4 regions of the Mesorhizobium sp. RCAM 05104 genome follow, and region 1 is predicted to be linked to each of the others. Evidence: predicted binding sites of a transcription regulator. Region 1 holds the regulator's gene; each other region holds the start of a gene.
The links. The regulator HrcA, encoded in region 1, represses chaperone genes, less so after heat shock. The targets are predictions, from matches to a motif close to GTTAGCACTCNCNNNNNGNGAGTGCTAAC.
Positions count from the first base shown of each region.

Region 1 (5,683 bases):
TCCGATGCCCAAGCCTCCGGCGTCTGGCCAGGCCGTGCGTAGATCAGGTCGAAGGACAGCCTCGGGAATATGTCCCGCGCGAGCCCGATCGCATGCAGGGCTTCCTCGACATTGTGCAGCCGGCCGAGGAAACGCAGATCCTTGTCGTTCAGCGCCTGCACGCCGAGCGAGACCCGGTTGACGCCCGCCGCCCGGTAGCCGCGAAAGCGCTCGGCCTCGACCGAGGACGGATTGGCCTCCAGCGTCACCTCGATGCCATCCGGAACGGTCCAGTTCTTCGCCACCGCGTCGAGGACCTTGGCCACGGTTTCCGGCTTCATCAGCGACGGCGTGCCACCGCCGAGAAAAATGCTGGTCACCTCGCGCGGCCCGGTGCGCTGGCGCATGGTCGCCAGTTCCGCCTCGAAGGCGTCGGCAAAGCGCTCCTGGTCGACCGGCTGGTGGCGGACGTGGCTGTTGAAGTCGCAATAGGGGCATTTGGCCGCGCAGAACGGCCAATGGATGTAGACGCCAAAGCCGGGCGTCCGGTCGAGCAGCATGCTCATGTCGAGCCCAATCTGGCCAGATTCAATCGTGCTTCGGCAAACTTCTGGAAGGCGCGGGCGCGGTGCGACAGCGCCGTGGCCTGGCCAGGCTTCCAGCCGTGCTTTTCCTCGGCGCTCATCTCGCCAAAGGTCTTGTCGAAGCCATTCGGCAGGAACACCGGGTCGTAGCCGAAGCCGAGTTCGCCGCGCGGCGGCCAGACCAGCGTGCCTTCGGCCTCGCCGCGATAATATTCGGCGTCACCGTCGGGAAACGCCAGGCAGATGACGGCGACAAAGCGCCCCTTGCGCTGCTCGGCCAAGGCAGCGCCGACTTCCTGCAGCGCCACTTCGGTGCGCTGCATGGCCATGCCGAAATCGCGCGACCCATCCGGGGTTTCGGCCCAATTGGCGGTGTAGACGCCGGGCGCGCCGTCGAGCGCGTCGACGCACAGGCCGGAATCATCCGACAGCGCCGGCAGGCCGGTGGCCTTCGCGGCGGCCAGTGCCTTGATGTAGGCGTTTTCCTCGAAGGTGGTGCCGGTTTCGTCAGGCTCCGGCAGGCCGTACTCCTTGGCCGATTTCGCTTCGAAGCCGAACGGCGCCATCAGGTCGGCGAATTCGCGCAGCTTGCCGGCATTGTGGCTGGCGACGACGATCTTCTTTCCGTCAAGAGAATGCATCAAAGGCCCCAGATTCTTGGCTCGGCGAACTCGATCGAATTGCCCGAGGGGTCGCGTATATAGATCGAACGTCCGCCTTGCGGCCACTCGAATTCGCTTTCGATGGCGATCTTCTTGCCCTCGAGATGCGCTTTCCAGCCGGCGATTTCGTCGGCGGTCGCCGCAAAGCAGAGATGGCCCTCGCCGACCGCGCCGTGCGGCGGCACCGGCAGCCGGGCGTCGGGCGCCGGCGGCACCCTGGTCGCCTCGGCATTGAAGACCAGCAGCACGCCGGGGCCGCAGCGGAAAAAGATATGCCTGGCCTCGACCTTGCCGAGGAGGTTGAGGCCGAGGACGCCGGTGTAGAACTTCTCAGCGGCGTCAAGATCGGTGACGTAGAGAGCCGATTCCAGAATTGCAGAGGGAGTCATGAGGCACCCCCTCTGCCCTGCCGGCCATCTCCCCCACAAGCAGGGAGATTTGAAGCTTCGGCCTCGCTGCGCTTTCTGCTGCTTTGGAAATTGGCGAAGGCCATCGGCACAACCGATCTCCCCCCTTGCGGGGGAGATGGCCGGCAGGCCAGAGGGGGGTGGGAAGGATCGCCAACCTCATCAATACAACCGGAGCTTACGCCACCGCCATCTGCTGGAGGCTGACCAGGCGCTGGATGCCTTTCTTGGCCAATCCCATCAATTCCGCGAACTGTTCCTCGGAGAACGGCTCGCCCTCGGCGGTGCCCTGGATCTCGACGATGCCGCCCTTGCCGGTCATGACGAAGTTGGCGTCGGTTCCGGCCGCGGAATCCTCGATATAATCGAGGTCGATGACCGGCTGTCCGTCATGGATGCCGCAGGAAATGGCCGCGACATGATCCTTCAGCACCTTGGCGACGCTGGCCATCTGCCGCGCCTCCATCCAGCGCAGGCAGTCGTGCAGCGCCACCCAGCCGCCGGTGATCGAGGCGGTGCGGGTGCCGCCATCGGCCTGGATGACGTCGCAGTCGACAGTGATCTGCTGTTCGCCCAGCGCCTGCAGGTCGACCACGGCGCGCAAGGAGCGTCCGATCAGCCGCTGGATTTCCAGCGTGCGGCCACCCTGCTTGCCCGCGGAAGCCTCGCGGCGCATGCGCTCGCCGGTCGAGCGCGGCAGCATGCCATATTCCGCCGTCACCCAGCCCTTGCCGGAATTGCGCATCCAGCCCGGCACCTTTTCCTCGAGGCTTGCCGTGCACAGGACATGGGTGTCGCCGAACTTCACCAGGCACGAACCTTCGGCGTGCTTGGAGACGCCACGCTCGAAGGAGATGGCGCGCATTTCGTCGAATTGGCGTTTGGAAGGGCGCATTCAGGCTGCTTTCTTGTCATTTTTCGGAATCTTGGCCGGCTTGTAGCCGCATGGGACGCATGGCGCAAAGGAAAATGGCCTGAAGACCCCACACGGACACCGGGTGATCTCATACAGACACCGGGTGATCCGAGGCGCGGACACCGGGTGATCTGAGGCGCAGACACCGGGGGGATCTGACGCAGACACCGGGTGATCTGACGCAGACACCGGGTTGCGCGGGCCGTGGTGAAGTCTATATCCTTGGTACAGAGGTTTTTGCCCGCAATGACCAAGGCCGTCGATCCCAGTTCGCAGTCGCCCGCGCTTCAATCGCTAGACATGCGCTCGCGCGACATCTTCCGGCGCATCGTCGATTCCTATCTCAGGGACGGGGAGCCGGTGGGATCACGCAGCCTGTCGCGCATCCTGCCGTCCTCGCTGTCGCCCGCCACCATTCGCAATGTGATGAGCGACCTCGAGCATCTCGGCCTGATCTACGCCCCGCACATCTCCGCCGGCCGGCTGCCGACCCAGGCGGGTCTGCGTTTCTTCGTCGACGCCTTCATGGAACTTGGCGACCTCTCCGACGAGGAGCGCCGCACCATCGAGGCGCAGGTGAGGGCGTCCGGCTCTGGCGCGACGCTGGAACACATGCTGACCGAGGCCAGCCAGATGCTGTCGGGCATGTCGCGCGGCGCCGGCCTGGTGCTTGCCGCCAAGAATGAGGTGGCGCTGAAGCACATCGAATTCATCCAGCTCGAGCCGACCAAGGCGCTGGCGGTGCTGGTGTCGCAGAATGGCGACGTCGAAAACCGCGTCGTCGACCTGCCCGCCGGCATCACCGTCTCGCAACTGCATGAGGCGTCGAATTTCCTCAACGCCCATATCCGTGGCCGGACGCTGGCCGAGGCGCGGGTGGAGATCGCCCGCATCAAGGAAGAGACCAGGGCGGCGCTCGACACGCTGTCGCAGGACCTGGTCGAAAAGGGGCTGGCGGTGTGGGCTGGCGCCGACAGCGGCCTGCCGGCGCGCCTCATCGTGCGCGGCCGCGCCAACCTGCTCGAAAACGTCACCGCCCAGGCCGACATCGAACTGCTGCGGCACCTGTTCGAGGACATGGAAACGCAGGATGGGCTGATCCAGCTGCTTGACCTTGCCGAGGAGGGGTCGGGCGTGCGCATCTTCATCGGCTCGGAAAACAAGCTGTTTTCGCTGTCGGGCTCGTCGCTGGTCGTCGCGCCCTATCGCGACAAGGATGCGCGCGTCGTTGGCGCGCTTGGCGTCATCGGTCCGACGCGGCTGAATTATGCCCGCATCGTGCCGATGGTCGACTATACCGCACAGCTGATTTCCCGCATGCTCCGTTGAGCCGGGCTAACCGAGGAGACGATGATGGCGCTCGAAGAACTCAAGGCCCGGATCAGCCTGCTGCTGGAGGAGATGGTCAACCAGCCGGAAGACCAGCACGAAATCCAGGAACAGTTGCGCGAAAAACTGCGGGAAATGCGGGCCATGGGCCTGCCGCTGCCGGCCGATCTCGTCGCGCTGGAAAAACGTCTCGACGACGATTTTTACGCCGCCGGGAACTGAGCCCGAAATCGGATCGTCACGTCCTTCAACTCATCGTGCGAGGCGGAACCCAAGAGCAAACCGGCCGTTACTCTCCTTCGTGACCAAGTGGAGGACGGAATGATCCGATTGGCCCGGCTGGTGCTTCCCGCACTGTTCCTCATCACCGCGGCATTCGCCCAGCAGGCGGATCAGCCGGTGCTGAAGGGCGCGGCCGCCTTCGGCGACTGGCGTGCCGACAGGCCGGGGGTGCGCCGCCTGATCAAGCCGGAAGACCTGCCGAAGCCCTACGTGACCAAATCCGCTTCGAACAGCGCCGGCCTCGCCGAAAGGCCGGCAAGTGCCAAGCCGCGACTGCCGCCGGGCTTTTCGGCCGAGCTGGTCGCGTCGGGCATCGACAATCCGCGCGTCGTGCGCGTCGCGCCGAACGGCGACCTGTTCGTCGCCGACAGCGAGGCAAACCAGGTCCGCGTCTATCGCCTGGGCGAGGGCAGCGCCAGGCCCGTCGAGGACGGCATCTTCGCCGGCAACCTCAACCAGCCCTATGGCATTGCCTTCTACCCGCCGGGCAACAACCCGCAATGGGTGTATGTCGCCAACAGCGACAGCATCGTGCGCTTTGCCTACCGCAAGGGTGACCTGAAGGCCGCCGGCGACCCGGAAACCATCGTCGACAACATCCCTGCCAATCATCACTGGACCCGCGACATCGTTTTCTCGCCCGACGGCAAGACGCTCTATCTGTCGGTCGGCTCGGGATCGAATGTCGGCGAGGACATGGGCAAGGCGCCGCAGGGTGGGCTCGCGGCGTGGGCGACGTCAAAGCCGCTGGGTGCCGCCTGGGGTTCCGAGGATGGCCGCGCCGATGTGCTGGCCTTCGATCCGGACGGCAAGAATGGCCGCATCGTCGCCACCGGCCTGCGCAACTGTTCGGGCATGACGGTTCAGCCGGCGACCGGCGCGCTGTGGTGCGTGGTCAACGAGCGCGATGCGCTGGGCGACAATGTGCCGTCCGAATACGCAACAGTCATCAAGCAGGGCGCCTTCTATGGCTGGCCCTGGTATTATATCGGCAACAACGAGGATCCGCGCCACAAGGGCGAACGCCCCGATCTTGCCGGCAAGGCGACCGTTCCCGATGTGCTGATGCAGGCACATTCGGCGCCGCTCAACATCGCCTTCTACGACGGGAAGAATTTTCCCAAGGAGTACCAGGGCGACGCTTTTGTCGCCCTGCACGGTTCGTGGAACCGCGGCAACAGGACCGGATACAAGGTCGTCCGATTGCTGTTCAGGGATGGCAAGCCGACCGGCGAATACGAGGATTTCATCACCGGCTTCGTCATCTCCAATGGCGAGGTATGGGGACGGCCGGTCGGCGTGGCGGTGGCGAGCGACGGCGCGCTGATCGTCAGTGAAGATGGCAACGGCACCATCTGGCGCGTCACCTATGGCGGCGCTCGTTCCTGATCCTGCTTGGCGGAGGGAGAAAGTGGCCGCGAAGCGGCCGGGGCCTGCGCGTGTCGCGGCGATATCTGGTGCAATGGATTCCACCGCCCAGGGAATTCAACCCTGGTCCGTTCCATGCGACAAGGCAGTCTGATC
Region 1 covers NZ_CM185033.1:3,746,382-3,752,064, forward strand. The annotation lists gene hemW (radical SAM family heme chaperone HemW) at 1-545, opposite strand, end outside; gene rdgB (RdgB/HAM1 family non-canonical purine NTP pyrophosphatase) at 542-1,204, opposite strand; gene AC56QP_RS18290 (VOC family protein) at 1,204-1,614, opposite strand; gene rph (ribonuclease PH) at 1,811-2,527, opposite strand; gene hrcA (heat-inducible transcriptional repressor HrcA) at 2,795-3,877, shown strand; gene AC56QP_RS18305 (hypothetical protein) at 3,902-4,099, shown strand; gene AC56QP_RS18310 (PQQ-dependent sugar dehydrogenase) at 4,199-5,548, shown strand.

Region 2 (5,683 bases), 2.9 Mb from region 1:
TCCGGCACCGGCCGAAAATCCTTGCCGTCGATGAGCAGCGACGCAGCGATTGGCCCGATCGCCAGGCCAAAGAGCTGCGCGGCCGGCACCAAAAGCACGGCGGTGCGAGTCTCATCGGCGGTGATCGCCAGTCGGATCTGGTAGGGCACGATGAACAACAGAATGAAGCCCATGACCAAGGCGGCGACCCAGAATGTCGTGAGGCCCGGTCCGCTTGCGAGAACCAGGGAGCAGACAAGCGCCACGGCACCGATCGCGGTGATGGCCAGCCGATAATCGATGCGCGCCTCGAACATGGTCGCCGTCATCGCGCCCAGAACCTGTACCGCAAGGCTGGCCGAGACGATCAGGCCGACGGTGCGGCCATCGATGCCGAATTGCGCGCCAAGCGGCTCCAGAAACGCCCAGACCGCGCCAAAGAACATGAAGTAGCAAAAGACCGACAACAAAGCGGTGATCGAAGGAACCGTCACCACACTGGCGAGATTCTCGTCCTTCGGCAGGTCGTCATAGTCAGCGGGAACGATGAAGGCGACCACCAGCGACGCGACGCAGACGATGGCGAGAACGATGAAGCCACCCGCCGATCCGGCGGCGGGGATGACATAGAGTGCCAGCAACAGGGCAAGAACGCATTGCGCCAGCGTCTGCATGGTGACGAAATAACCGCCGATGCGTTCGGCGCGCCGCGAACGGGCAATCAGCTCGGTGGCGACCGCGACGAGGCCACCCTCGGCAAGGCCGGCCAGGGCGCGTGCCGCCATCAGCGTATCGGCGCCGGCAGCATAGGCTGTCCAGACGTTCGCCAGTGCCAGCAGAAGCAGCAGGGCCGCACTCTTCCAGCGCATCTTGTGAGCCGAGAGCAGCATCGCGACAATCGCCGAGCCGATCGCGATGGCGATCATTTCGGCGGTGGCGACCAACGCCAACTCATCGCCGCTGACATGGCCCTCGGTGTAAAGGGCGCCGAGCAAGACGGGCTGCAGACCGAGAATGAGCAGGCCGACCGACCCGATCCACAGGGCCGAGGCAAGCTGCCCGCTGGTCGGGTTGCCGACCAGCCAATCGCCATCGCCGGTGTATCCGGCATTTGTCGAAGCCAAAGGCGCCTCCCAACGTCCTTGCCGCGCGGCAAAAAAACTGACAATCTGTCAGCATTCCAGAAACTGATACTTGATCATATTTTTTGTCAATCGGAATTTGCAATCTCGCGAGAGAACGGGCGCATGGAAGAAGCACGGCGAACGGCCACCGAACCCAGGCGCAGACCCAAGCAGGAGCGCAGCCGCGAGCGCATCGACGCCATCCTGTCGACGACCATGCGGCTGATCGGCGAGAAGGGCATCGACGCCGTCACCATGAAGGAAGTCGGCATGCTGGCCGGTGGGCCGATCGCCACCGTCTATCACTACTTCCCCAACAAGTCGGCGATCCTGGCAATGCTCTATGAGCGGTTTTCAGAGGTCAGCCGCGCGCGATTGACAGCGATTATCGCCGACGTTCGCGAAGCGAAGGACGTGATCGCCGCTGCCGACCGGCTGCTCGACGACTATCACAGCCGCGTCGCCGGCGATCCGGCCATCCAGGATCTGCAGAACGCTATCCAGGCCGACAAGGCGCTCAAGAATCTCGACATCGCCGAAACCCGGCATCAAGCCAAGATGTTCTGCGACCATGTCATCGCCTTGCTGGAGCCGGAGAAGCACGAGCAGTTCGAACGCATGGTTCTGCTGATCTTCCAGCTCGCCGGTGGAGTGGTGCGCCTGGCGCTTGCGGAAGGCGAAGCGGCAAGCCGCCGGACCATCGAGGATTACCGGTCGATCATCCACACGCAGTTGCGGCTGTTTCTTTAGAGTATCCGTCTATCCGGCCCGACGGATCAGACCTTCAAAACCGTCCGCCAGATTGGCGGTGCCGGCAGCGACGATCTTCGACAGGTTCCTGGCGCGGCCGGGCGTCTTGTTGGCATCGAGCAACACCGCCCTGCCCCCATGCATGACAAAGTCGAATTTGCCGTAGTCGAAGCCAAGCCGATGGCGCAAGGCGCGCAATTCTTCGGGTACGGGAACAGCCTCTCGGCGGATCGTGTCGTCGCCTTTTACGAGGCGCTGCGGTGAGACATAACGAGTGCAGCGCTCACGATCGCCGCAGAATATCCAAAACCGGGCCGCAAAACCGTCAGGCGCCGGTTCGGGAATGAACTTCTCCACGACCAGGTCGGTACGCACACGCATTTCCGGCGGAACTTCGGCCAGCGAAGCGTGGACTTGGTATTGATCGAATATCCGCACGCCCGGAAAAGGCTCGGCCTTGCCGGCGCGCTCGGCTTGCCGATTGAGTTGCTGCTCGGGTGTCCCCCAATGGTTGAGGTTGCTCTTGACGATGACGGGGCCGTCCCAATGGTCACCGTCCTTGAGGACCGCGCCGCTGATCCGACGCTTGGAAATGTCGGCCGCGCCAAGATTGAGGCAGAACGGAAATCCGCGCGCATACTCGACATAGTCGGCCGGTGTCACCGTCGCATCGACATGCAGCACAGCGATATCGGCATCATGCCTTGACGAAGGCCCGCGCAGAATCTGTGTCGAGTGGCCACGCCTCTTCAACTCGGCCAGAAGGTCGAACAGCATGTAGGGACTGTCCTGGCGCAATAGAAGGCCGCGCCGGCTCTGGAACCGGTCATACTCATGCGTTATCACGGCAATGCGAGCCATGGCCTCTCTATACCCAGCAGACAACCAACAGTTTCGAAGAAACCATGCCCCCACATCCCCCAAGTCGTTTTGCATGACAAATCATTGGGATGCAATTCGCCGCCATTGGCGGCTTCTCGGGCCGCCGCTCTGTCCGCCGCCGGAAGCGGTCGCCACTTATGAGCGCGAACTCAGTCTGCAATCGCTCGACGTGGTGCTGCTCGGGGTCACGCCGGAACTTGCCGGTCTCGGCAGGACGATGCTGGCGGTCGATGAATCCCCCACCATGATCTCCGGCATCTGGCCAGGCGACACCGCCACACGCAAGGCGGTGGCAGGCAACTGGCTGGACATGCCGGTTGCCGGAGCAAGCATGGATGCGGTGATCGGTGACGGCTGCCTGTCGGCACTCGGCCTTTCCGTCGCGCGGCGGGCGTTGTTCGCGGAGATCGCGCGCGTGCTCGGGCCCAACGGCCGCGCAGGTCTCCGGCTCTATGCCAGCCCGGAAACGCCGGATGATCCGCAGGCGGTGCGAACGCTCGCCCTTTCGGGCGGCGTCCCGACCTTCCATGCACTCAAATGGCTCGTTGCAATGACAGCCACGAGGGGCCTGCCCGATCACGCCATTCCGGTGCAGGCAATCCTCAAGAGATTCGACGAATTGTTTCCCGACCGCGACGAGCTTTGCGCGCGCACGGGCTGGGACATACCGGTCATCGGTACCATCGACGTCTACAGGAATTCGCCGGCCATCTACAGCTTCGCTCCGGTTGCGACGCTGGTGCATGAAGCAGAGGCCTTCTTCGGCGACGTTCGCATCGTGGCGACCGGCACCTATGGGCTCGCCGAGCGATGCCCGCTGCTGGTGCTGCGATCACCCCGGCACCGATAGAATCCGAATGATGGACAAAATTCCTCGTCGCTCCCAAGCGGCAACCGACGCATTCTGCAACCCGTCGCCTGCGCGAACAAAATTTCGCGCGATCGCGCCCTCTCGCGCGCCTTGACTCTCACAGGCCGGCAGCCTATCTCAGCGCCACGTTAGCACTCGCCCTCGGTGAGTGCTAACCATGTGTCCGGCGCCGCCGGACGGAGGAACTGTTCTCACCGTTCTCATCGAGGAAGAAAAAATGGCAAAGTCGAAGTTCCGCCCGCTTCATGACCGCGTGGTCGTTCGCCGGGTCGAATCCGAATCCAAGACCGCCGGCGGGATCATCATCCCGGATACGGCAAAGGAAAAGCCGCAGGAAGGCGAGATCATCGCTGTCGGCTCCGGCGCTCGTGACGAAGCTGGCAAGCTCGTCCCGCTGGACGTCAAGGCTGGCGACCGCATCCTGTTCGGCAAGTGGTCGGGCACCGAAGTCAAGCTCAATGGCGAAGACCTTCTGATCATGAAGGAATCCGACATCATGGGCATCATCGGCTGAATATCGGCCTCACCCTCAACTGAATTCCCGGGCTTACTGCAAGCCCCTGCCAGGAGCTAAAAATGGCTGCCAAAGACGTAAAATTCTCCCGCGACGCCCGTGAGCGCATGCTGCGCGGCGTCAACATCCTCGCCGACGCGGTGAAGGTCACGCTCGGCCCCAAGGGCCGCAACGTCGTCATCGACAAGTCGTTCGGGGCCCCGCGCATCACCAAGGACGGCGTCACCGTCGCCAAGGAAATCGAGCTTGAAGACAAGTTCGAGAACATGGGCGCGCAGATGGTGCGCGAAGTCGCTTCGAAGACCAACGATATCGCCGGCGACGGTACCACGACCGCGACCGTTCTGGCGCAGTCGATCGTCCAGGAAGGCCACAAGGCGGTTGCCGCCGGCATGAACCCGATGGACCTGAAGCGCGGCATCGACCTGGCCGTGACCGAAGTCGTCGCGGCGCTCGGCAAGGCTGCCAAGAAGATCAAGACCTCCGAGGAAGTTGCCCAGGTCGGCACGATCTCGGCCAATGGCGATGAGTCGGTCGGCAAGATGATCGCGGAAGCGATGCAGAAGGTCGGCAACGAAGGCGTCATCACGGTTGAGGAAGCCAAGACCGCCGAGACCGAACTCGAAGTCGTCGAAGGCATGCAGTTCGACCGTGGCTACCTCTCGCCCTACTTCGTCACCAACGCCGACAAGATGGTTGCCGAACTCGAGGACGTCTACATCCTCCTGCACGAGAAGAAGCTCTCCAACCTGCAGGCCATGCTGCCGGTCCTCGAAGCCGTCGTGCAGACCTCGAAGCCGCTGCTCATCATCTCGGAAGACGTCGAAGGCGAAGCCCTGGCCACGCTGGTCGTCAACAAGCTGCGTGGCGGCCTGAAGATCGCCGCCGTCAAGGCGCCGGGCTTCGGTGATCGCCGCAAGGCCATGCTGGAAGACATCGCCATCCTCACCGGTGGCCAGGTCATCTCGGAAGACCTCGGCATCAAGCTCGAGAACGTCGGCCTCAACATGCTCGGCCGCGCCAAGAAGGTGTCGATCTCCAAGGAGAACACCACCATCGTCGACGGCGCCGGCAAGAAGGCCGAGATCCAGGGCCGCGTTGCCCAGATCAAGCAGCAGATCGAAGAGACCACCTCGGATTACGACAAGGAGAAGCTGCAGGAACGTCTCGCCAAGCTGGCGGGCGGCGTTGCGGTGATCCGCGTCGGCGGTGCGACGGAAGTCGAAGTCAAGGAAAAGAAGGACCGCGTCGATGACGCCCTCAACGCGACCCGCGCGGCCGTGGAAGAAGGCATCGTTGCAGGCGGCGGCGTTGCCCTGCTGCGCGCTTCGGCCAACATCAAGGCCACCGGCGCCAATGCCGACCAGGCTGCTGGCATCAACATCGTGCGCCGCGCGCTGCAGGCTCCGGCCCGCCAGATCGCGTCGAACGCCGGTGCGGAAGCATCGATCGTTGCCGGCAAGATCCTTGAGAACAAGGGCGCGACCTTCGGCTACAACGCCCAGACCGGCGAATATGGTGACATGATCGCCATGGGTATCGTCGATCCGGTCAAGGTCGTGC
Region 2 covers NZ_CM185033.1:861,768-867,450, forward strand. The annotation lists gene AC56QP_RS04575 (MFS transporter) at 1-1,103, opposite strand, end outside; gene AC56QP_RS04580 (TetR/AcrR family transcriptional regulator) at 1,227-1,853, shown strand; gene AC56QP_RS04585 (ATP-grasp domain-containing protein) at 1,863-2,714, opposite strand; gene AC56QP_RS04590 (class I SAM-dependent methyltransferase) at 2,788-3,585, shown strand; gene groES (co-chaperone GroES) at 3,824-4,120, shown strand; gene groL (chaperonin GroEL) at 4,183-5,683, shown strand, end outside.
Region 2: a site for HrcA is predicted at 3,734-3,762, ahead of groES (co-chaperone GroES). Genes of this name have one in related genera too.

Region 3 (5,683 bases), 1.4 Mb from region 1:
TGGTCAAGAAGCACGGGCTGGCGGCGCTCGGCTAAGTGGATTTCGGATACGTCCGATAAGGCAAGTTATCATTCGTTTTGGTGCGCCGACAGGCTGTGCGTTTTGGCGCGAAAATCATGGCACAAAGCGCACGAGCGCTTTACCCTCCAAAATCATGATTCGCCTCGATCCCGCGACCGCCAGCTCTTCTGCGGCGTGGGCGATCGCAAGCGCCGGCGCACCGAGCGACGGCGACGCCGCCTTCCGGGCCGGCGCCGCCCTGGGCGCGCTCGACACGCTGGCACGCGCGCAGCCTGCCTGGGCCGGGGCCGGGGCCTGGCTTTAGCGCATTCGTCCTGTTCGTTGGGCTCTCCCGTCTACACGATAGGGGCATGGACGACCATCGATGCAAGGGAGATAGATCCTGCGTTCGGACGCGCGGAGTTTGCCCCGTACCATGGATGGAATAAAAGAGAATTGGGTTACCGGAGTCGGATTTGGAAATTTTCAGAAGGCCTACCAAATATACGAAAAAGAAGGGATGATATTCCGCGCATATGTAAACCATGCCCACAACGAGTATCTCGAAATTACTTTCGAAGGTGGAGTGGTCGCAGCCATCTTAGTGGCTTTGTACCTATGCCTTCTCTTGATTGCGTTTGCTAGAATTCGCTAGGACTCCTTTCAGAAGGCGGCGTTTCTTTCTGTTGTGTTCTTGCTCGTGCATTCTCTTGTCGACTACCCGTTGCGAACCGCCGCGCTCGCGATGACCCTTCGCCTATATGAACGCCATCATCTTTCATCGCGGGATCGGGGAGCGCATGAGCCAAAAGCCAGAGCTGGTAGAAGTCGACCACAATGGCGACAAGCTGTTTGTTCCCGTTGGTGCGTCTCCGTAAGGCCTGAGCCTGCGGCCGAAATTGTGGGTCGAAGCTGCCGGCGCGCTTCTCAGTGGTCGCGAGACCGCCGCACCCGCGCGGCAAGAACACGGTCGCCGCTTACACAAAACATTGACGCTGTGGTCTCGGTCAGTGGCCACCGTGTCAAACCGACCCAGTCGGGCAGACAAAGGAAAAAGATATCCGATCAGATGGGAAAAGACCCGCGCGAGGTGCCGGTCTTGCCCAATGAGCCAATGAGACGTTCGACGAGGTATTGACCGTCTGTCCCGGATTGCTTGAAGCAATCAAGCGGCCTTGCGTACCTTCAAAGCCTTTTCAAAGGCATCCTTGATCGGCTTTGACACGTCCTCGCTAGCTCTCAACATCAATGCCTGGACGCCCTTGGCCTGCTCGGCGGACTTCTCGATCTGTTTGCGCAGGAAGGCGGTCTGCAGTTCGAAGAACTCGGACGGCGTCTTCACGGCAACCAGCGCTTCGAGGTGCGTGAAGCCGGCTTCGGCATTGGCTTGCAGAGCCGCAATCGTTTTCAGAAGCATCTCGTTGCTGGTGGTTTTGGCCATTTCAAATGTCGACTCGAAAGCCTTTTGAGCCGTTTCGGCGTCCGAGCTCAATTTGGAAAATACTTCTTTCGACTGCTCAACGCTCTGATCCGCGACAGCGCGGACTTGCTCAGCACCCTTGGATGGGTCGAAGGTAGGGAATTCGACGTTTTCGATCGTTTCAGTCTTGCCGGTGATCTTGGACATTGTTCCATCCTTTTCCAGGGGCGGCCGCAAAGCAAAGCCGCCTCCCTCATCTACGAGATCGCCGCAACGGATTTATGAAACTGACATGAATTTGCGCGAGCAGGCTGCGCCCGGTCCTGCGCGAATAGGGGTCAGCGATTGCCGTAATCGTCTCTTCGGATTTCTCCTCCGAAACTCCTTTGACACCGGCTAACGCCGATAGCGGCCGTCGATCCAAAATTTCGCGAGCGCCGAACTTTTCCAGACCGGATTTGCGCCTAAGAAAAGGGCGGCATTGCTGCCGCCCTTTCGAGATTGTTGAGATGCGTGGGCCTTAAAAATCCATACCGCCCATACCGCCCATACCACCCATGCCGCCCATGCCGCCGCCGCCCATGCCGCCAGGCATGCCGCCGCCAGCCGACTCCTTCTTCGGAGCCTCCGCGATCATGGCTTCGGTGGTGACGAGCAGGCCGGCCACCGAGGCCGCGTCCTGGAGAGCCGTGCGCACGACCTTGACCGGATCGACGATACCCATGGCGATCATGTCGCCATATTCGCCGGTCTGGGCGTTGTAGCCGAACGTCGCGCCCTTGTTCTCGAGGATCTTGCCGGCAACGATCGATGCTTCCGCACCGGCGTTGGCCGCGATCTGGCGGGCCGGAGCCTGCAGAGCGCGACGCACGATGTTGATGCCAGCGGCCTGGTCGGCATTGGCGCCGGTGGCCTTGATGTTGGCCGAGGCGCGCAGCAGTGCAACGCCGCCGCCTGCAACGATGCCTTCTTCCACGGCCGCGCGGGTCGCGTTGAGGGCGTCATCGACGCGGTCCTTCTTTTCCTTGACTTCGACTTCCGTCGCGCCGCCGACGCGGATCACCGCAACGCCGCCCGCCAACTTGGCGAGACGTTCCTGCAGCTTCTCCTTGTCGTAGTCCGAGGTGGTCTCTTCGATCTGCTGCTTGATCTGGGCGACGCGGCCCTGGATCTCGGCCTTCTTGCCGGCGCCGTCGACGATGGTGGTGTTCTCCTTGGAGATCGACACCTTCTTGGCGCGGCCGAGCATGTTGAGGCCGACATTCTCGAGCTTGATGCCGAGGTCTTCCGAGATGACCTGGCCACCGGTGAGGATGGCGATGTCTTCCAGCATGGCCTTGCGGCGATCGCCGAAGCCCGGCGCCTTGACGGCGGCGATCTTCAGGCCGCCACGCAGCTTGTTGACGACGAGCGTGGCGAGGGCCTCGCCTTCGACGTCTTCCGAGATGATGACCAGCGGCTTCGAGGTCTGCACGACAGCCTCGAGGATCGGCAGCATGGCCTGGAGGTTGGAGAGCTTCTTCTCGTGCAGGAGAATGTAAGCGTCTTCCAGATCCGCAACCATCTTGTCGGCGTTGGTGACGAAGTAGGGCGACAGGTACCCGCGGTCGAACTGCATGCCTTCGACGACTTCGAGTTCGGTCTCGGCGGTCTTGGCTTCCTCAACCGTGATGACGCCTTCGTTGCCGACCTTCTGCATCGCTTCCGCGATCATCTTGCCGACCGACTCGTCGCCATTGCCGGCGATTGTGCCGACCTGGGCAACCTCTTCCGAGGTCTTGATCTTCTTGGCAGCCTTGCCGAGAGCCTCGACGACTTCGGTGACGGCCAGATCGATGCCGCGCTTCAGGTCCATCGGGTTCATGCCGGCGGCAACCGCCTTGTGGCCTTCCTGGACGATCGACTGCGCCAGAACGGTCGCGGTCGTGGTGCCGTCGCCGGCGATGTCGTTGGTCTTGGAAGCAACTTCGCGGACCATCTGCGCGCCCATGTTCTCGAACTTGTCCTCAAGCTCGATTTCCTTGGCGACGGTGACGCCGTCCTTGGTGATGCGCGGGGCGCCGAACGACTTGTCGATGACGACGTTGCGGCCCTTGGGGCCGAGCGTGACCTTCACCGCGTCGGCGAGGATGTTGACGCCGCGCAGCATGCGCTCGCGGGCATCACGGGAGAATTTTACGTGTTTTGCAGCCATTGTAAGCTCCTGTCAGGGGTTCGGGATCGAACCCGCAGATTCAAGATTCAGTTGACGGTGAGGCCGATATTCAGCCGATGATGCCCATGATGTCGGATTCCTTCATGATCAGAAGGTCTTCGCCATTGAGCTTGACTTCGGTGCCCGACCACTTGCCGAACAGGATGCGGTCGCCAGCCTTGACGTCCAGGGGCGCGAGCTTGCCGGCTTCGTCGCGGGCGCCGGAGCCGACGGCGACGATCTTGCCTTCCTGCGGCTTTTCCTTCGCCGTGTCGGGGATGATGATCCCGCCGGCGGTCTCGGATTCGGATTCGACCCGACGAACGACCACCCGGTCATGAAGCGGTCGGAAATTCGAGTTTGCCATTTTGGATGTCCCTGGTGCGCGGAGGTTGAACGGTTGTCCGTTGCCGGAGCGGCGTTAGCACTCGACAGTGGCGAGTGCTAACGTGGCGCTGAGATAGGCCGTAGGCTGGTACTAGTCAAGGCGGAAGAGGGGGCGGGCGAAGAGCAAATAATTTTGGAATCGGTGCGGAAGCACCGGGACCCTTTACGTGGGGAGGCAAGGGGTGAGGTCGCCCACCGCTACAATGTCAGCAACAGCACGATCTCGCGGCTTCATCCGCTCGCCACGCGCAGGGTGAGGGTCGGCCGGCGCCGGGCTGCGCCTGCTGGACGAGCCCTTTATCGACACCACGTCGGAGATGTCAGATCTGGTACTTTTCCTTGTCGGATGGGCCGCCAAATGGCAACGGCGCAGGATCCTCGAGAACACGTCGAATGGACGCGCTCGCGCCAAGGCCATGGGGGTTAAGTTCGGCCGCAAGCCCAAGCTGTCGGCGGCAGACTTCTCTTTGCCGGCGGCGACCAGGCCTTTGTAGGTGTTCAGCACATGCTGGACGCGCTGCTGGATCGCCTGGTCGGGCGCGACAAACATGTCCGCGCGCTCTTTCAGCCAGTCATGCAGCTCCGGGGACCGATCAGCTTGTCAAACTCGTCCCACAGTTTCGGGAAGCACTTGGGCTTGTAACGTTCGTACCAGGCAGCGATCATGGCCGATGTGTCGATGCAATAAATCGTCGCCACGTAGCGCTACCCTGCAAGGCCGAAGGCGGCGCGTTCGATGTTGGGAACGGCAGTCACCTGCATATTGAAGGGCAACGGGCGCATTCCAACTGTGCGGGGTCCCGTAGCAGAGCGGAAGGTCGGTCGTAACGAGCGATGCCCATGTGGATCAGGCGAAAAGTACAAACGGTGCCACGGGCGGCTCAGTTGATAGATCGATGCTGGTTTCTTGAGAGCGGCTTCCTTCCTTGGGACGGGGTATTGGAGAACGGGATCGACGGTCTGACGTTGGCCATTGCGATCCCAAAACCGCTCTCCACGTCTGGTCCTGGACTATCGAGGCGCCATCTGTGTCGAACTCAGTAGCGGTCGATTCGGCTCGGTTCGTCAGCCAATTGGCGCAGACACTGATGGGTTAGAAAATAGCGCGTGTCGAAGCTCAATTTCCAATCCAGCTCGACGGGTGTGCCGTGTTCGGAATCGTTCGATGGTTTCGATTGCGGCAAGTGGCGTTGGCCCATCTATGAGCGCAAGAGGAGGATGGCTTCCTATGACGCTGGCGAGCCGCGCCTTGGCAAAGGGCACATCCCCGTCCAGCACATAGCCCAGCATGCAGCCGATAGGCAGATGCTCCGCATACTGTTCCGTGAGAAAACGCATCATGCCTTGGGTGACGTACATGGTGGCCAAGGAGCTGCGGTTTCCGCCGTTGATCACGTTGAGCCGCTTACACTCATAAGCCAGATATCGCTCTCGTTCCCAGTCGAAGAGTACGGCGATGTCGATGATGCCCTTGCTGTATTTCGACCCGTCCGTAGCGAGGCCGAATGGCTCGAACTGATACTCGACCCAATGGCACAGCCGACGCACGACGACGTCCTTGGTGAGATGATCGACGAGGTTGATGGTGATCTCATCTTCCCCAGGCTGTTCGGGGAGAACGGCCATGCAAGCCGGCCACGCCGCTGCGATCCTCTCTAGAAAGCGATCATCAAACGAAACGA
Region 3 covers NZ_CM185033.1:2,337,118-2,342,800, reverse strand. The annotation lists gene AC56QP_RS11655 (helix-turn-helix domain-containing protein) at 1-35, shown strand, start outside; gene AC56QP_RS11650 (O-antigen ligase family protein) at 437-655, shown strand; gene AC56QP_RS11645 (phasin) at 1,166-1,627, opposite strand; gene groL (chaperonin GroEL) at 1,941-3,614, opposite strand; gene groES (co-chaperone GroES) at 3,685-3,981, opposite strand; gene AC56QP_RS11630 (hypothetical protein) at 4,165-4,551, opposite strand; gene AC56QP_RS11625 (hypothetical protein) at 4,566-4,667, opposite strand; gene AC56QP_RS11620 (SEC-C metal-binding domain-containing protein) at 4,738-4,890, shown strand; gene AC56QP_RS11615 (hypothetical protein) at 5,067-5,683, opposite strand, start outside.
Region 3: a site for HrcA is predicted at 4,035-4,063, ahead of groES (co-chaperone GroES). Genes of this name have one in related genera too.

Region 4 (5,683 bases), 2.0 Mb from region 1:
ACACCGCGCTCTATGCCGCCAAGGCGGCGGGCCGCAACACCTTCCGCATTTTCAAGACCGAAGCCGGCATGAAAGGCCGCAGCGCCGCGGCTTGAGGCTGGCTGCCGCAGCGTGCCGTTTCTGGCCGCTTACGGAATCCACTGTCTGTGAAAGCGCCAGTGCCAAGAGGTCCGATTTACTATCTGGATGTCGCCGGAATCTGCGTAAGGGTCGATGCAGCAAGGCCGGGCCGAAAATCCGCACGTGAGCATTTTCGTAGGCCTGTGGCACCCGTGTGCCGAGAGTGGTTTAGTTTCTGCCTGCGATAAGCAGGTCAAGTTCGCTAAGTATTAGCTGGTTTCCACCGTCTTGGGCCCAGAACTCCCTTATCGCCTTGGCGATCCGGGTTACACCCTCGCGATTATGCGTCAGTGTCTTTAGCTCGTTGATCGCAGCGATCTGCGCCCAATGCCCGTGCTCATGATCTTTATTGTACAGGATCCTTAGCAATTCGTAGACACGCGTCCATTCGCGCTGTTGCTGCTCTCTTCGGTAGGTAAAGGCTCGCACCAAGCCGGAAGTTGTCCAAGCAATCGCTGCGCCCGCTATGGCAAGCACAGCAACCCATTGCTCGACGGTCCAACTTGTAATCCAAGTCATAGGTTCCCCCTGACCGGAGCCTGACACAAATGATGGCCAACGCAAAGCTTGGCGAGTCTGCGAAAATGTCCATCGTATCAAGCGTTGCGTGCGATCGAGGTCGAGAAGGCGGCGTAGGCCGGCCACCAAAGGCGCCTATCTTCATTTGGCATGCGGAGCGTTCGCGAAAGGGTGCTATGGAAGGAGCCAGGACGCCCTTGCTCCGGCTTCTTCCCGACATCCGAGGTCAATTTCGTGCGTGAACCGTCGTTGCTGCCCATCTTTGGAAAACTCGGTGCCAAGGCACCCGTCGCCTTGGTGGCGGCGCCGGTCCGGTCGGCGGGCGTCGTGCCGCGCCTGCGAAAGCTGCTGGCCGAGCATGGCGGCATGCTGTTAAAGCTGTCGGTCATCGCCTGGACGGTGCTGATCCTGGGCGTGGTGTTTTTCATGATGCAGGGCTGAGGCAAGCCAGCATGGCCAATCGCTACACACTGCGCATGGAGCTTCCCCAGAGCTGGACCATTGTCGATGTCTTCACCGGCCAGCCAGCGGTGGTCAGGCAAAAAGTGATGGTCGGCATGAACCCGCGCGAGGCGGAGGACATGGTCGTGCAGATGAATGTCCGCGACGTCAGACGCCGGGAGAGGGCGGAGCGCAAGGATTGAGCGTTCCGGCCACCGCCCCAGAGCGAGGGCCAAGACCCCGCCGCACCGAAACCAGAGGATTCCCGTGAGAGCGAGCCTGAAGCAAAAGATACTGGAGGTCTGCGACCGCAAGATTTCCGAGAAAGGGCCTGCCGTCGGCGTGTCGTTCTACGCGTTTTTCGCCAACAGGAACGACGACACCGAACTGCTGATGGAAGCAGCCGAATGGTGGATCAGAACCCACCGCCTCGACCATTTCGAAAAGGCCGAGAAGATACGCACGATGGTCGAGAACATGGACCTTTAATCGTCGTTTCATGCATGTCGTTGTCTCAAAACCGAGACCACTTCTGACCGACATGCACCAGGGTGTGTTGAGATTCAGGTCAGGCCGAGCCGAGAATGGTGGTTTTCGAGAACCGGCGCGCCGCGTACTTTTGGGTACGTGAGCACCGGAAGCGCAGAAAATTGCCGTTCGCAGGCCGGCATCACCTCAATCTCAACACACCCAAGGCTGATCAGCCGAAATCGGCGGCCGTCAGCACATACATGCTCTTGCGGGTGCGGTCGTAGGCCTTGGCCGCCACGTCGCGGATGGCGCTGCTCTCGGTGTCGAATGTGGCGAGGTAACCGGCCTCGTTGGCCGCTGTCGCCGGCTGCATCCTGGTCATGGCGTCGGCGGCGACGGAAAACGAAATCTGGAACATTCCGTCATGGCCGACGAAACGGATGCGCTTGCCGGCTTCGTCATAGCTGCGGCTGCGGTTGGGGAATGTCAGGCTCATGTCTTGACCTCCGTTGCGGCCACCTTCTTGACCGCGCGCTTCTTCTTCGGCGTCGGGTTCAGGGCTTCCGCGACGCGGTCTGCCTCTTCCTTGGCCAGCCGCAATTCCCTGAGCCTTGCGGTCTTGATCTCCCGGGCCCTGGCTTCGGACATGTATTCAGCGGTTGCCTTGTTGCGCTCCGCCGTTTTCTTCTGCTTGTCGACAAAGCGGGCTTCAGCTTTTTCCATGATCGTCTGATTGCCTTCGGCCATCGAAGAAATCTCCCTTGTGCCTGAAATCGTGCAAATGAACTTGTCCGATAAATAGGTGCTCGATCGGCAAAATTCAATCTTTTGAAATATTTGACTTGGTTCCGATATCACGAAACGGCAGTCCGAAATAATACTTTTGAATATTTAATTCCGCCCGCGAATAATTTTTGGCACTCCTATCTATCGAGTGCCAAAGCGCCTATATGAGAGACGCGGCCGCCTATGCCGGCCCCAGAAAGAAGTTCTCATGAAGTTTCGGCCACTCCACGATCGCGTCGTCATCCGGCGCGCCGAAGGTGATATCAAATCCAAGGGCGGCATCATCATCCCGGACAATGCCAAGGAAAAGCCGCAGGAAGGCGAAGTCATCGCTGTTGGACCTGGCGCACGCGACGAAAATGGCGCGCTTGTTCCGCTCGACGTCAAGGCCGGCGATACCATCCTGTTCGGCAAATGGTCGGGCACCGAGGTCAAGATCGACGGCGAGGACCTTCTGATCATGAAGGAAGCCGACATCATGGGCGTCATCGAGAAGACCGTGGCCGCCAAGAAAGCCGCCTGACCTCACTCCCTCTGAACGAACTGGATAAAAAATGTCTGCCAAGGAAATCAAATTCTCCACCGATGCGCGCGACCGCATGCTGCGCGGCGTCGAGATCCTCACCAATGCGGTGAAGGTCACGCTCGGCCCCAAGGGCCGCAACGTCATCATCGACAAGGCCTATGGCGCGCCGCGCATCACCAAGGACGGCGTCACCGTCGCCAAGGAAATCGAGCTTGCCGACAAGTTCGAGAACATGGGCGCGCAGATGGTGCGCGAAGTGGCCTCGAAGACCAATGACCTCGCCGGTGACGGCACCACCACCGCCACGGTGCTGGCCGCCTCGATCCTGCGCGAAGGCGCCAAGCTGGTCGCCGCCGGCATGAACCCGATGGACCTCAAGCGCGGCATCGACCAGGCCGTCGCCGCCGTCGTCGGGGAAATCAAGGCCAAGGCCAAGAAGGTCAAGTCGTCGGCCGAGATCGCCCAGGTCGGCACCATCGCCGCCAATGGCGACGCAACCGTCGGCGAGATGATCGCCAAGGCGATGGACAAGGTCGGCAATGACGGCGTCATCACCGTCGAGGAAGCCAAGACCGCCGAAACCGAACTCGACGTCGTCGAGGGCATGCAGTTCGACCGCGGCTATCTCTCACCCTATTTCGTCACCAATGCCGACAAGATGCGCGTCGAACTGGAAGAGCCTTACGTGCTCATCCACGAGAAGAAGCTCGGCAATCTGCAGGCGATGCTGCCGATCCTTGAGGCGGTCGTCCAGAACGGCAGGCCGCTGCTCATCATTTCGGAAGACGTCGAAGGCGAGGCTCTGGCCACGCTGGTTGTCAACAAGCTGCGCGGCGGCCTCAAGGTCGCGGCGGTCAAGGCGCCGGGCTTCGGCGATCGCCGCAAGGCGATGCTGGAAGACATCGCCGTGCTCACCGCCGGCCAGATGATTTCCGAGGATCTCGGCATCAAGCTCGAAAACGTCACCATCGACATGCTCGGCCGCGCCAAGCGCGTGCTGATCGAGAAGGACACCACCACGATCATCGACGGCGCCGGCACCAAGGCGACCATCCAGGCGCGCGTCGCGCAGATCAAGGGCCAGATCGAGGAGACCACCTCCGACTACGACAAGGAAAAGCTGCAGGAGCGGCTGGCCAAGCTCTCCGGCGGTGTTGCCGTCATTCGTGTCGGCGGCGTCACCGAGTCGGAAGTCAAGGAAAAGAAGGACCGCATCGACGACGCGCTGAACGCAACGCGCGCGGCGGTTGAAGAAGGCATCGTGCCCGGCGGCGGCGTGGCTCTGCTGCGTGCCAGGTCGGCGCTTGCAGGCTTGACCGGCGCCAATGACGATGTCACTGCCGGCATCTCCATCGTGCTTCGCGCGCTGGAAGCCCCGATCCGCCAGATCGCCGAGAATTCCGGCGTCGAAGGCTCGATCGTCGTCGGCAAGCTTACCGACAGCAAGGACCACAATCAGGGCTTCGACGCCCAGAACGAGGTCTATGTCGACATGATCAAGGCGGGTATCGTCGATCCGGCGAAAGTGGTGCGCACCGCACTGCAGGACGCCGGCTCGATCGCCGCGCTTCTGATCACCGCCGAAGCCATGATCACCGACATTCCGGCCAAGGACGCAGCGCCCGCGGGCGGCAATGGCGGCGGCATGGGCGGCTACTAAGATTCAGGTGATGCCGGTCTGCAAACGGCTGATACCTTCGCTTCCGGTGCTCACGTACCCAAGTACGCTCCGCTCCGGTTCTCGGTATCAGCCGTTTTCGACTCGGCCTGACCTGAATCTACGCCGGTTCTAGGAACCGGGATTACCGCCGGGGGATTTCTCCCGGCGCGCAGGCCTCTAGCCCAGGAGACGGATCCATGATCACGTTCGTGCGGAAGCCAGAAACGGTCGTCACGACCGAAAAAACCGAGGAAAGCCGCTTCGACCGCATCCGCAGGATTGCCGCCGACAAGCATCGGAAATCCGATTCCGACACGGCCAGTCCGCCAAAGGGCGAACCCAAGCGTCCGATGTAGGGCTCGCGCTACTTTCCACTCAGCCTAAGCACCACGTCGCGCGTCAGCGGCGCGAGCTCGATGTCGTGGGTCGAGGCGGGGTCCAGCCAGATCATCTCCTCGATCTCGGCCGCCGCTGCCGGCTGGCTCTCGATCGGCTGTGCGGCAAAAGTGAGGGCGAACAACTCCGCCTCGACCGTGCTGTCAGGCTCATTGGCCGCCTTGGCCGAAAACAGGCCGAGCCGGGAAGCCATGCCCGGGTCGATCACCAGCCCGAGTTCCTCGCGCAATTCGCGCACCAGGGCATCGACCGGCTCCTCGTCCGGCTCGATCTTGCCGCCGGGCTGCATGAAGGCGCTGGTGCCGCGCTTGCGCACCAGCAGCAATCTGCCCGATGCGTCGGCGATGACGGCGGCTGCAATCCTGATCTTGCGGCTTTCGGAGTGGATGGGATTCACGCTAGTGTCGTCCGGTGGTCGTTTGGTACAGGGCATGCCGAGTTTGACAGCCTGTCGAAGCAACCGCGATTCTGAGTACGGAGACAAGCCATGTTTGCGGCCAAGGCCATCGATACCACTGACAAGGCCGCGTTCTACCGCGACCTCGCCACGCAATTGAAGGCGCTGCTCGAGGGCGAGCGCGACTCGATTGCGAACGCCGCCAACACCGCCGCGCTGATCTTCCAGATGGTGCCGGACCTCAACTGGGCCGGCTTTTATTTCCTGGCATCCGACGAGGAACTGGTGCTGGGGCCGTTCCAGGGCAAGCCGGCCTGCGTGCGCATCGCCGTCGGCAAGGGCGTGTGCGGAACCGCGGTCGAACTCG
Region 4 covers NZ_CM185033.1:5,736,915-5,742,597, forward strand. The annotation lists gene AC56QP_RS28050 (diguanylate cyclase domain-containing protein) at 1-95, shown strand, start outside; gene AC56QP_RS28055 (hypothetical protein) at 289-639, opposite strand; gene AC56QP_RS28060 (hypothetical protein) at 874-1,080, shown strand; gene AC56QP_RS28065 (hypothetical protein) at 1,092-1,283, shown strand; gene AC56QP_RS28070 (DUF6500 family protein) at 1,348-1,569, shown strand; gene AC56QP_RS28075 (DUF1488 family protein) at 1,781-2,047, opposite strand; gene AC56QP_RS28080 (hypothetical protein) at 2,044-2,298, opposite strand; gene AC56QP_RS28085 (co-chaperone GroES) at 2,546-2,860, shown strand; gene groL (chaperonin GroEL) at 2,892-4,523, shown strand; gene AC56QP_RS28095 (hypothetical protein) at 4,721-4,879, shown strand; gene AC56QP_RS28100 (NUDIX hydrolase) at 4,888-5,316, opposite strand; gene AC56QP_RS28105 (GAF domain-containing protein) at 5,407-5,683, shown strand, end outside.
Region 4: a site for HrcA is predicted at 2,465-2,493, ahead of AC56QP_RS28085 (co-chaperone GroES). Genes of this name have one in related genera too.